3 regions of the Bradyrhizobium sp. CCGUVB1N3 genome follow, and region 3 is predicted to be linked to each of the others. Evidence: predicted binding sites of a transcription regulator. Region 3 holds the regulator's gene; each other region holds the start of a gene.
What was found. The regulator PhoB, encoded in region 3, activates phosphate uptake and scavenging genes when phosphate is short. The targets are predictions, from matches to a motif close to TGTCATNNANCTGTCAT.
Positions count from the first base shown of each region.

Region 1: a site for PhoB is predicted at 2,410-2,426, ahead of NLM33_RS03740 (DUF47 domain-containing protein). Genes of this name have one in related genera too.
Region 2: a site for PhoB is predicted at 2,014-2,030, ahead of ppk2 (polyphosphate kinase 2). Genes of this name have one in related genera too.

Region 1 covers NZ_JANADR010000001.1:808,565-812,705, reverse strand. The annotation lists gene NLM33_RS03755 (peptide chain release factor 3) at 1-240, opposite strand, end outside; gene sugE (quaternary ammonium compound efflux SMR transporter SugE) at 397-711, shown strand; gene NLM33_RS03745 (inorganic phosphate transporter) at 704-1,708, opposite strand; gene NLM33_RS03740 (DUF47 domain-containing protein) at 1,724-2,368, opposite strand; gene NLM33_RS03735 (branched-chain amino acid ABC transporter permease) at 2,524-3,492, opposite strand; gene NLM33_RS03730 (branched-chain amino acid ABC transporter permease) at 3,494-4,141, opposite strand, start outside.
Region 2 covers NZ_JANADR010000001.1:2,812,955-2,817,095, reverse strand. The annotation lists gene NLM33_RS13300 (TAXI family TRAP transporter solute-binding subunit) at 1-974, opposite strand, end outside; gene ppk2 (polyphosphate kinase 2) at 1,026-1,946, opposite strand; gene NLM33_RS13290 (Lrp/AsnC family transcriptional regulator) at 2,075-2,536, opposite strand; gene NLM33_RS13285 (transketolase) at 2,669-4,141, shown strand, end outside.
Region 3 covers NZ_JANADR010000001.1:6,805,820-6,809,960, forward strand. The annotation lists gene pstA (phosphate ABC transporter permease PstA) at 1-643, shown strand, start outside; gene pstB (phosphate ABC transporter ATP-binding protein PstB) at 640-1,458, shown strand; gene phoU (phosphate signaling complex protein PhoU) at 1,470-2,186, shown strand; gene phoB (phosphate regulon transcriptional regulator PhoB) at 2,201-2,908, shown strand; gene NLM33_RS32395 (GcrA family cell cycle regulator) at 2,991-3,503, opposite strand; gene NLM33_RS32400 (aspartate aminotransferase family protein) at 3,959-4,141, shown strand, end outside.

The DNA.
Region 1 (4,141 bases), 6.0 Mb from region 3:
GACGGAGATGCCGCGCTCGCGCTCGATCTTCATCCAGTCCGAGCGCGTGTTGCGCCGCTCGCCCTTGGCCTTGACCTGGCCGGCGAGATTGATGGCGCCGCCGAACAGCAGGAGCTTCTCGGTCAGCGTGGTCTTGCCGGCGTCCGGGTGGGAGATGATCGCAAAGGTCCGCCGCCGCGCCACCTCAGTGGCAAGCGGGGAACGGGCCGGCGACTCGGCTGTGATGGCGATGTCGGACATGGCGGGAGCGTTTGGCAGGGAAAACGGGCCTAATCAAGGGTCATTTGGTGATTGCGGGGCGCCTCGGCCAGCCCCATATCCATGCTGGGAAGGACGACCTTCCTTCAATTCGCAGATCAGTCGCGGGGACGGCCCTGCCTTGAACGGAGGGGCGTCATGGCTTGGACTATCCTGTTCGTCGCCGGTCTTTTGGAGGTCGGCTGGGCGATCGGCCTCAAATACACTGAGGGTTTCTCGCGGCTCGTTCCATCCGTGCTCACGCTCGCCGCCATGGCCGGCAGCGTCATCCTGCTCGGATTGGCGTTGAAGTGGCTGCCGATTGGAACCGCTTATGCGGTCTGGACCGGGATCGGCGCGGTCGGCACCGCAGCCCTGGGGATCATCCTGTTCGGCGAGCCGGCCACGGCACTGCGCCTCGCCAGCATCGGGCTGATCATCGGCGGTATCGTCGGGCTGAAGCTCGTTACCTGAAAAATTGCACCGCCCACCAGGAGAGCGCCGCGACGATCGCGGACGCCGGTATCGTGATCACCCAGGCGTAGACGATCGAGCTCGCCACGTTCCAGCGCACCGCCGAAACGCGGCGAGCGGCGCCGACACCGACGATCGCGCCGGTGATAGTGTGGGTGGTCGAGACGGGAACGCCGAGGAAGGTCGCCATGAACAGGGTCGCGGCACCGCCGGTCTCGGCACAAAACCCCTGCATCGGCGTCAGCTTGGTGATGCGCAGGCCCATGGTGCGGACGATCCGCCAGCCGCCCATCAAGGTGCCCATCGCCATCGCCGCCTGGCACGACAGCACCACCCAGAACGGTACGTAAAATTCCCCGCCGAGTTGCCCCTGCGAAAAGAGCAGCACGGCGATGATGCCCATGGTCTTCTGTGCGTCGTTGCCGCCATGGCCGAGCGAATAGAGCGAGGCTGACGCGAATTGCAGGATGCGGAAGGCGCGATCGACGGCAAAGGGCGTCGAGCGCACCGATGCCCAGGAGACGATTGCAACCAGCATCATCGCGAGCAGGAAGCCGACCAGCGGCGAGAGCACGATCGCCAGCACGGTCTTCGACAGCCCGCCCCAGACCGCCGCCGAGAGCCCCGCCTTAGCCATGCCGCCGCCGACGAGCCCGCCGATCAACGCGTGCGACGATGAGGAGGGAATGCCGAGCGCCCAGGTGACGATGTTCCAGACGATCGCGCCGACGAGGGCCGCGAAAATCACCTGCGCATCGACGACCGCGGGATCGATGATGCCGGTGCCGATGGTCTGGGCGACGTGCAGACCAAATACCAGGAAGGCGATGAAGTTGAAGAATGCGGCCCAGAACACCGCGAATTGCGGCCGCAGCACGCGGGTCGAGACGATGGTGGCGATCGAATTGGCGGCGTCGTGCAGGCCGTTCAGGAAGTCGAACAGCAGCGCGACCGCAATCAGTCCGACCAGGACGGGAAGACCTAACACGGCATCCACGGCGCAGCCCCTGCCCTAGACCTGTTCGATGACGATGCTGTTGATCTCGTTCGCGACGTCGTCGAAGCGGTCCGCGACTTTCTCGAGATGGTCGTAGATCTCGACGCCCACGATGAAATCCATCGCGCTGCCCTCGCGGTGCTTCAGGAACAGCTCCTTCAGCCCGATGTCATGGAGATCGTCGACCCGGCCCTCCAGCTTGGTCAGCTCTTCCGTGATCGCGGTCAGCATGGCGACGTTCTTGCCGATCTCCTGCATCAGCGGCAGCGCACGACCCACCAGGTTGGCGCATTCGATCAGAAGCCCGCCGATCTCGCGCATCGGCGGCTCGAAGGCGCGGACCTCGAACAGCATCACCGCCTTGGCGGTCTGCTGCATCTGGTCAATGGCATCATCCATCGAGGTGATCAGGTTCTTGATATCGCCGCGGTCGAACGGCGTGATGAACGTGCGGCGCACCGCGGTCAGCACCTCGCGCGTGATGTTGTCGGCATCGTTCTCGAACTGGTTGACGCGCTGGCAATAGACCGGCGTCTCCTCGCCGCCGTTCAGCATGCCCTGGAGCGCGATCGAGCCCTGGATCACGGTCTGGGCGTGGCGGTCGAACAGATCGAAGAACCGTTCCTCCTTGGGGAGAAAGGCACGAAACCAACGCATCATGGGAATAACTGCCGGGTTGAGATTGGCCGGTCCGGAGGGACTGTCACCCAACTGTCATAGACCATTTTCGGGCCGCGCGCGTGCCACGTCACGCCGCCCGAAGCAGTTCATCCACCACTTTCAATGGCCCCGGAAATAAACCTCAAATCAACGGCTTACAGAGATCTCCGGAAGTAATGCGCGATTTCGCCGACGACGCCGCGGCGGAAGGTGAGCACGCAGATCACGAAGATCGCGCCCTGAATCACCGTCACCCACTGGCCGTAGCTCGCCAGGTACTGCTGCATGGCGATGATCACGAAGGCGCCGACCACGGGCCCGAAAATGGTGCCGAGACCACCAACCAGCGTCATCAGCACGACCTCACCCGACATCGACCAGTGCACGTCCGTGAGCGAGGCGTTCTGCGCCACGAACACCTTCAGCGAGCCCGCAAAGCCCGCCAGCGTGCCCGAGAGGATGAAGGCCAAAAGCTTGTACTGATCGGTGCGGTAGCCGAGCGAGATCGCACGCTGCTCGTTCTCGCGGATCGACTTCAAGACCTCGCCGAACGGCGAGTTGATGATGCGGTAGATCAGCAGGAAGCCGGCGAGGAAGCCGACCAGCACGACGTAGTAGAGCACCGTCGGCTTGGAGAGATCGAAGATCCCGAACAGATGGCCCTGCGGAATGCCCTGAATGCCGTCTTCGCCATGCGTAAACGGTGCCTGCAAGTAGATGAAATAGAGGAGCTGCGACAGCGCCAGCGTGATCATCGAGAAGTAGATGCCCTGGCGGCGGATCGAGATGTAACCGGTCACGATCGAGAGTACGAAGGCCGCTGCAACGCCGGCGAGAATACCGAGCTCCGGCGGCAGCGCCCACACCTTCAGCGCATGCGCGCTGCAATAGCCGGCGGTGCCGAGGAACATCGCGTGGCCGAACGACAAGAGACCGCCATAGCCGATCAGCAGGTTGAAGGCGCAGGCGAGCAGCGCGAAGCACAGCGCCTGCATCACGAAGAACGGGTAGATTCCGGTGAACGGCACGGCGGCCAGGGCCAGCGCCATGAACACGAACACGATCATCTCGTCGCGCATCGCGCGCGATGTCACGGGAAGGGTTTGTTCTGTCAAGGCTGTCATATCAGGCCGCCCTTCCCGTCAGTCCCGTCGGCTTCACGAGCAGCACCAGCACCATCAGCACGAACACGACGGTGTTGGAGGCCTCAGGGTAAAAATACTTGGTCAGGCCTTCGATCACGCCGAGCGCGAAGCCGGTGATGATCGAGCCCATGATTGATCCCATGCCGCCGATCACCACCACCGCGAACACCACGATGATGAGGTCGGCACCCATCAGAGGCCGCACCTGGTTGATCGGCGCGGAGAGCACGCCGGCCAGCGCGGCAAGGCCGACGCCGAGGCCGTATGTCAGCGTGATCATGCGCGGCACGTTGATGCCGAAGGCGCGCACCAGCGTCGGGTTTTCGGTCGCGGCGCGCAAATAGGCGCCGAGCTGGGTCTTCTCGATCAGGAACCAGGTCGCAAGGCACACCACCAGCGAGAAGACGACCACCCAGCCGCGGTAGACGGGCAGGAACATGAAGCCGAGATTCATGCCGCCCTTGAGCTGGTCGGGAATGGCATAGGGCAGACCGGACGAGCCGAAATAGTTCTGGAACACGCCCTGGATGATCAGGGCCATACCGAACGTCAACAGCAGGCCATAGAGATGATCGAGCCCGGTCAGCCATTGCAGCATGGTCCGCTCCAGGATCATGCCGAAGATGCC
Region 2 (4,141 bases), 4.0 Mb from region 3:
TGGGCCGGCAGCGCTGCATCCTTGTCGGTGTCGGGCTTCTGGATGTGACTGACAGCCGGCAACTCCTTCGCGAGCGACGGCCGGATCGTGAACAGCTCGCGGGTGAAGGCCGCAACGGCGTCCTCGGAGAGCGAGCTCGGCGCCACGATCAGGTGGTTGACGGCGATGGTGTCGATCTTGTCATCGGGCCGCTGCGGCGAGGAGCCGAACGCACCGGCGGGGATCTCCTCGGATTCATAGAGCGGATGTCGCTCGGCAATGGCGTCGGAGACGTCGATGCCGAGGAATTTCGGCTCGCCGCGCGCCCGCGCCGTTGCGGCGATCGTGTCCGCGATCACCTTGGCATCGAGCGCACCGACCGTCATGAAGGCATCGAGCGTGGTATCCTGCGCCATCTCGGAGATGTGGTCTGCGCCGAATTGCACCACCGTTACCTTCTGTGGATTGACGCCGGACTCCGCGAGGATGACCCGCAGCAGGATGACGTTGGCATCGCCGAGGCCGACAACGCCGATGCGGCGACCGCTGAGGCCTGCGATCTCCGTCACCTTCGATTTCGCCGCGCCCTTGCGGCCCGTCGGCGCCCACAGCAGCACGAGGCTCCTGCGGAGGATTGCCACCGAATTGGTATCAGGCGGCATGTCGAGGTCGCCGCGCGCCACCGCAAGATCGGTCTTGCCCGCGCCGAGCAGGTTGAGGCTTTGCAACGTGCCGTCGGTCTCGATCGGCGCGAGCCGGATCGCACCGCCCTTCGCATCGAAGGCCCTCGCAAGCGCCTGTATCACGGTCTGGTCGTCGCTGCCGGGTGGGCCGACGGCGATGCGCAAGCTCGCCGGCTGCCAGGCCCAATAGGCGACCGCGAGAACCACCGTCACCGCCGAAAGAATGCTTGCGAGCGCGAGCCACGGGCCGGAGCGATTGCGGCGGCGAAGCGGGGTCCCACTATTCACACTCAAATCGGTCGGCACGGGCATGTCGTGGTCCTCATCCCGAAGGCCTGTTGCCGGCGACTGCGGCCGGCGCGGTCAATATTTAGCAGGCACGTACATCTCCGCCGGAATCGGCCCGCGATGATAGTCGGGGTTGCGGACGCGCGGCGGCAGCACCACTGGCACGTGCGAGACGTCCTGGTACGGGATCTGGCTGAGCAGATGCGCGATGCAGTTGAGTCGCGCGCGCTTCTTGTCCACGGCATCGACGATCCACCACGGCGAGTCCGGCAGGTGGGTGCGCTCCAGCATCGTCTCCTTGGCCCTGGTGTACTGCTCCCAGCGGCTGCGCGCCTCGACATCCATCGGGCTCAGCTTCCACTGCTTCAGCGGATCCTGGATGCGCATGGTGAAGCGGAACTGCTGCTCGTCGTCGGTGATGGAGAACCAGTATTTGAGCAGGATGGTGCCGGAGCGGATCAGCATCCGTTCGAACTCCGGCACCGACTGGAAGAATTCCTGGTACTGCTCGTCGCTGCAGAAGCCCATCACGCGCTCTACGCCGGCGCGGTTGTACCAGCTGCGGTCGAACAGCACGATCTCGCCGCCGGCGGGCAAATGCGTCACGTAGCGCTGGAAATACCATTGCGTGCGCTCGCGCTCGCTCGGCGCGGGAAGGGCCGCGACCCGGCAGATGCGGGGATTGAGGCGCTGGGTGATGCGCTTGATGACACCGCCCTTGCCGGCGGAGTCGCGGCCCTCGAACAGCACCACGACCTTCTTCCTCTCGTTCTGCACCCAGTCCTGGAGCTTGACCAGCTCGCCCTGGAGGCGGAGCAGCTCTCTGAAATAGACCCTGCGGTCCAGCGTCGGGTGGAGGGTGTTTGTCTCGTCGAGCAGATCGTCGAGGCGGCTGTCGTCAAGCTCGAGTTCGAGCTCCTCGTCCAGATTGTCGGCCATTTCCTGAATGATGCGCTCGCGCTTGGCGGCATCGGCGCTACGGTCGGCTGCGGTCATGGGTCCTTCTCTTCCCTGAGGTGCCAGGGCACGACCATCGACGGCCTTTGTTGCGCCCATGTGACACCGTCGTCACACCGGCATCGCGCGCGCCCGAGGCGCCTACCAAGACTATGACAGAGGCTGAGCTACACCGGCAGCGCGATCGAATATTTGACCTGGCTCAGCGCAAAGCTCGACTCGATCGAGGCGATGCCGTCGAGCCGGGTGAGCTTGTTCTTAAGGAATGCTTCATAGGACGAGAGGTCGGCGGCGACGACACGCAAGAGATAGTCGCGGTTGCCGGTCATCAGATAGCACTCCAGCACCTCGTCCCATTTCGAGATCGCTCGCGCAAAGCGGTTGAGATCCTCCTCCTTCTGCCGTGCCAGCTTGATCGAGATGAAGACGCTGACATGCAGCCCCAGCGCCTTCTGGTCGACGGTCGCGATGTAGCGGCTGATGACGCCGCGCTCCTCCAGAAGCTTGACCCGGCGGTGGCAGGGGGAGACCGACAGCCCGACCTTGTCGGCGAGCTCCTGCATGGTCAGCCGGCTGTCGGTCTGGAGCAGGGCGAGGATCTTTCGGTCGATGGCGTCGAGCTCGGGCATTGGTATGAAACCTGTGTGGAGTGGCTATCTATTGGTAAAGTATCCCAATATTGGCTGGCATAGCGCGAAAAATTGAGAATTTTGCGCCCCTCCGCAGGCGTATCATGGGCCATCATTTTCCGGAGCATTGCCATGCCCGTTGATTCTGCTCGCCTCGACACATTGTCCGCGCTCGCCCGCAAGGTGCTTTGGCTGTCGTCCTGGACCATCCATCATGCCAACCATGTCCGCGCCAACGCGGATGGCCTGAAGGTCGGCGGCCATCAAGCCTCCTCGGCCTCGCTCGCGACCATCATGTCGGCGCTGTATTTCCACGTGTTGAAACCTGAGGATCGCGTCGCGGTGAAGCCGCATGCGAGCCCGGTGTTCCACGCCATCCAGTATCTGTTCGGTCGGCAGACCCGCGAGAAGCTGGAGAATTTTCGCGGCTTCAAGGGCGCGCAGTCCTATCCCTCGCGCACCAAGGATATCGATGACGTCGATTTCTCGACCGGCTCGGTCGGCCTCGGCGTCGCGCAGACGCTGTTCTCCTCGCTGGTGCAGGACTACGTCAAGTCGCATGGCTGGATGAAGGATCGCAGCGAAGGGCGGATGATCGCGCTGGTCGGCGACGCCGAGATGGACGAGGGCAACATTTTCGAGGCGCTGGCCGAGGGGTGGAAGCACGGCCTGCGCAACACCTGGTGGGTGGTCGACTACAACAGGCAGTCGCTCGACGCCGTCGTGCGCGAGGGGCTCTGGGAAAAGTTCGAGACCATGTTCCGCAATTTCGGCTGGGACGTGGTGATCGTGAAATACGGCCGGCTGATGCGCGAGGCTTTTGCCGAGCCCGGTGGCGAAGCGCTTAAAGCGTGGATCGACAACTGCCCGAACGCGCTCTACGCGGCGCTTTGCTTCCAGGGCGGCGCGGCCTTCCGCAAGCACTTGCATGACGAGATCGGCGACCAGGGGCCGATCACCAAGCTGATCGATCGTCGCAGCGACGATGAGCTGCTGGCACTGATGTCGAACCTTGGCGGCCACGACATGGCGAGCATGCTGGAGGCGTTTGAAAAGATCGATCACGATCGCCCGGTCTGCTTCATTGCCTACACCATCAAGGGCGTCGGCCTGCCGTTCCAGGGCCACAAGGACAACCATGCCGGCCTGATGACGGTCGCGCAGATGGAGAAGTTTCGCAGCACCCAGAACATTCGCCCTGGACATGAGTGGGACAAGTTCGAAGGCCTGGCGCAGGATGCTGCCGGGCTCGAAGCCTTCCTCGCGCGCGTGCCCTTCAACCAGGACGGCCGCCGGCTGACCGCGCCCGTCGTCGAGGTTCCCTCTCAGCTCACTTTCAAGCCGTCGGCGCAGATGTCGACCCAGCAGGGTTTTGGACTGGTGCTGAACGAGGTCGCGCGCAGCGACAGCGAGCTTGCAAAGCGCATCGTGACGACGTCGCCCGACGTCACCGTCTCGACCAATCTCGGTCCCTGGGTCAATCGCCGCGGCCTGTTTGCACGCGCCGAAAAAGCGGATTTATTCCGCAGCGAGAAAATTCCATCGACCTTCAACTGGGATGCATCGCCTAGGGGGCAGCATCTCGAACTCGGTATTGCCGAGATG
Region 3 (4,141 bases):
CATCGGTTCGATCATCATGACGGTGATCGGCGTCGGCATCGGCGCGCCGCTCGGCCTGTTCGCCGGCACCTATCTCGCCGAGTACGGCCGCAACGACAAGCTGACCTCGGTGATCCGCTTCATCAACGACATCCTCTTGTCGGCACCCTCGATCATCATCGGCCTGTTCATCTATGGCGCGGTGGTGGTGCCGATGCGCGGCTTCTCGGCGATCGCAGGCTCTCTCGCACTCGCCGTCATCGTGATCCCGGTGGTGCTGCGCACGACTGAGGACATGCTTCTGCTGGTGCCGAACGCGCTGCGCGAGGCGGCTTCCGCGCTGGGCCTGCCGCGCTCGCTGGTGATCAAGCGGATCGCCTACCGCGCGGCGCGCTCCGGCCTCATCACCGGTGTGCTGCTGGCGACCGCTCGCGTCGCCGGCGAGACCGCGCCGCTGCTGTTCACCGCGCTGTCGAACCAGTTCTTCAGCCTCAGCCTGAACAAGACGATGGCGAACCTGCCGGTCACCATCAACAATTTCGTGCAGAGCCCCTACGCCTACTGGAAGCAACTGGCCTGGAGCGGGGCGCTTCTGATCACCCTGACCGTGCTTGCCCTGAACATTGGCGCGCGCATTCTTGGCGCCGAGAGGACTGCAAAATGAGCGATCTGTCCGTTTCCGTAAGTTCCACCGGGCGTCAGGCGTCGCCGACACTGCCCGAGGCTCCGGCCAAGGTGACGGTGCGCAACCTCAACTTCTATTACGGCGAGCACCACGCGCTGAAGAACATCAACCTGACGCTCGGCACCAACCGTGTCACGGCGTTCATCGGCCCGTCCGGCTGCGGCAAGTCGACCCTGCTGCGCATCTTCAACCGGATGTACGACCTCTATCCGGGCCAGCGCGCCACCGGTCAGCTCATGCTCGACCAGACCAACATCCTCGACCCCAGGCTCGACCTCAACCTGCTGCGGGCCCGGGTCGGGATGGTGTTCCAGAAGCCGACGCCGTTCCCGATGACGATCTACGAGAACATCGCCTTCGGCATCCGCCTCTATGAGAAGATCTCGAAGTCCGAGATGGACGACCGGGTCGAGAAGGCGCTGCGCGGCGGCGCGCTGTGGAACGAGGTCAAGGACAAGCTCAACGCGTCGGGCCTGTCGCTTTCCGGCGGCCAGCAGCAGCGCCTCTGCATCGCCCGCACCGTGGCGGTGCGTCCCGAGGTGATCCTGTTCGACGAGCCCTGCTCGGCGCTCGATCCGATCTCGACCGCCAAGGTCGAGGAGCTGATCCAGGAGCTCGCCGAGGACTACACGATCGCGATCGTCACCCATAACATGCAGCAGGCGGCGCGCGTCTCCGACAAGACCGCCTTCATGTATCTCGGCGAGCTGATCGAGTTCGACGAGACCAGCAAGATCTTCACGTCGCCCAGCGACCGGCGCACACAGGACTACATCACCGGCCGCTTCGGCTGAGGAGACAGGAAATGGCTTCTGAACATACCGCAAAGGCCTTCGACACCGACCTCCAGGAGCTCACGCGGCTCGTCGCGGAGATGGGCGGCCTTGCCGAGCGCATGATCGTCGATTCCGTCGATGCGCTGATCCGCCGTGACGTCGCGCTCGGCCAGCGCGTGGTGGCAACCGACGCCGAAATCGACGCGCTCCAGAAAAAGATCGAGGAGCGCGCCGTGCTCACGATCGCACGTCGCCAGCCGATGGCGGTCGACCTGCGCGAAATCGTCGGCGCCATGCGCGTTGCGACCGATCTGGAGCGGATCGGCGACCTCGCCAAGAACATGGGCAAGCGCGTTGCCGCGCTCGAGACCGATTTCCATCCGCTCAAGCTGTTCCGCGGCCTGGAGCACATGACCGACCTCGTGCAGCAGCAGGTCAAGTCGGTGCTGGACGCCTATGCCGCGCATGACCTGCCGGCGGCGATGATGGTCTGGAAAGGCGACGAGGAGGTCGACGCGATCTGTACCTCGCTGTTCCGCGAGCTCCTCACCTACATGATGGAGGATCCGCGCAACATCTCGTTCTGCATCCATTTGATGTTCTGCGCCAAGAACATCGAGCGGATCGGCGATCATGCGACCAATATCGCCGAGACCGTCTTCTACATGATCGAAGGTCAGGCCATCGCGGACAAGCGTCCGAAGGGCGACATGACGACCTTCGCCACGACCGTGCCGAACACTTAAGGAGCGACGACGCCATGGGCGCACGCATTTTGGTTGTTGAGGACGAGGAAGCGCTGACCGAGCTGTTGCGCTACAACCTCGAAGGCGACGGCTACGATGTCGAGACGGTGATGCGCGGCGACGACGCCGACACCCGCCTCAAGGAGCACATCCCCGACCTGATCGTGCTCGACTGGATGCTGCCGGGCCTGTCCGGCATCGAGCTGTGCCGCAGGCTTCGCGCAAGGCCCGAGACCAAGGGGTTGCCGATCATCATGCTCACGGCGCGCGGTGAGGAGAGCGAGCGGGTGCGCGGGCTTGCCACCGGCGCCGACGACTACATCGTCAAGCCGTTCTCGGTGCCCGAGTTGCTCGCGCGCGTGAAAGGCCTGCTCAGGCGTGCGAGCCCCGAGCGGCTTGCGACCATACTTGCCTACGGCGACATCGAGCTGGATCGTGAAAAACGCCGCGTCGCGCGCTCCGGACGGCCGATCGACCTTGGCCCGACCGAATATCGCCTCTTGGAGTTCTTCCTGGAGCATCCGGGCCGCGTGTTCTCGCGCGAGCAGCTGCTCGACAGCGTCTGGGGCCGCGACATCTATATCGACGAGCGCACCGTCGATGTCCACATCGGCCGCCTGCGCAAGCTGCTCAATCTCGGCCGCGAGCAGGATCCGATCCGCACCGTCCGCGGCGCCGGCTACGCGCTGGATGATCGGTTTGCGAAGGCGGAGCAGACGTAAAAAAGCGCGCCGGATGGCGCGCTGACGTCTCTCGATCAAACGTCCCGGCCTTGCGCCGGGACGTTGTCGTTTGTGGCCGAACTCAGCGCGTGCCGGGCTTGGCCGGAGCGCGGCGGCGGTCGGCGGCCGGTTGGTAGGCGACGCGCGAATGCTGCGCGCAGTAGGGCAGGCCCGAGAGCGACTTGCCGCCGCAGAAGAAGAAATCCGGGCTCGAGGGATCGCCGACCGGCCAATGGCAGGTCGCTTCGTTGAGCTCGAGCAGCGACAGGCGCTGGCTCATCGGAACGACGTTGTCATAGGTGATCGGATCGGGCTCGACCTCGACCTCGAAGGCCTGGGCGAGGGCGGTGTTGCCGCGCGAGATCGGGCGGCTCACCCGCATCATGTGCTGCGCCGGGCGCGCCTTGCGCGGCCGCGGAGCCGCCGAGGACGGGGTCTTGGCGCGGCCGGACAGGCCCAGCCGGTGCACCTTGCCGATTACGGCGTTGCGCGTCACATTTCCGAGCTCGGCAGCGATCTGGCTGGCCGAAAGCCCGGCTTCCCAGAGCTTTTTCAATTGCTCGACGCGATCGTCGGACCAGGTCAAAACCGTCATTGCACCCTTCCCCTCGCCGCGCGCCTGCCAATCCTTGGGGCCGCGTGGCGATGTCTAAGCCTCGAAAAACCCGTGCTGCCAGAATCCCTTAAGGCTCGCCGGGCGCGAAAACGCACCTGAACGTTACGCCGGTACATGAGGACTAAGAGGATCAGAACTGCTGCACGAGATGTCGTATCTGACGGGGGAAACGCTACAATATGGCGTGACTCCCGCGCAAGAGTCTGCGGCCCAGCGTCCACATGTTCCGTCGCTAAAAGAACTCAAAATTGCCACCGCAAGACTACGGGCCGCGCGGCTTGCAGGGGCCTTCTGGCGGCATTGACAGCGGTTTTTCCAGGCATAAAATAGTGACACGTGCCGCCCTTAAAAGGCGGCACGTTTCGTTTTCCGGGCAGGTCAATGATGCGCTGCGCAACGCAGCCTCAGCCGGCCCCAACATCCAAGTGACCGCCATGACCAAGAGCGCCGCGACGCATCTGCTTCCCGTTTTCGCCAGGGCCGAGCTCGGCTTCGAGCGCGGCGAAGGCTGCTGGCTGGTCTCAACCAATGGCGAGCGCTATCTCGATTTCACCTCGGGCGTCGCCGTGAATGCGCTCGGTCACGCACATCCGCATCTGGTCAAGGCTCTGCAGGAG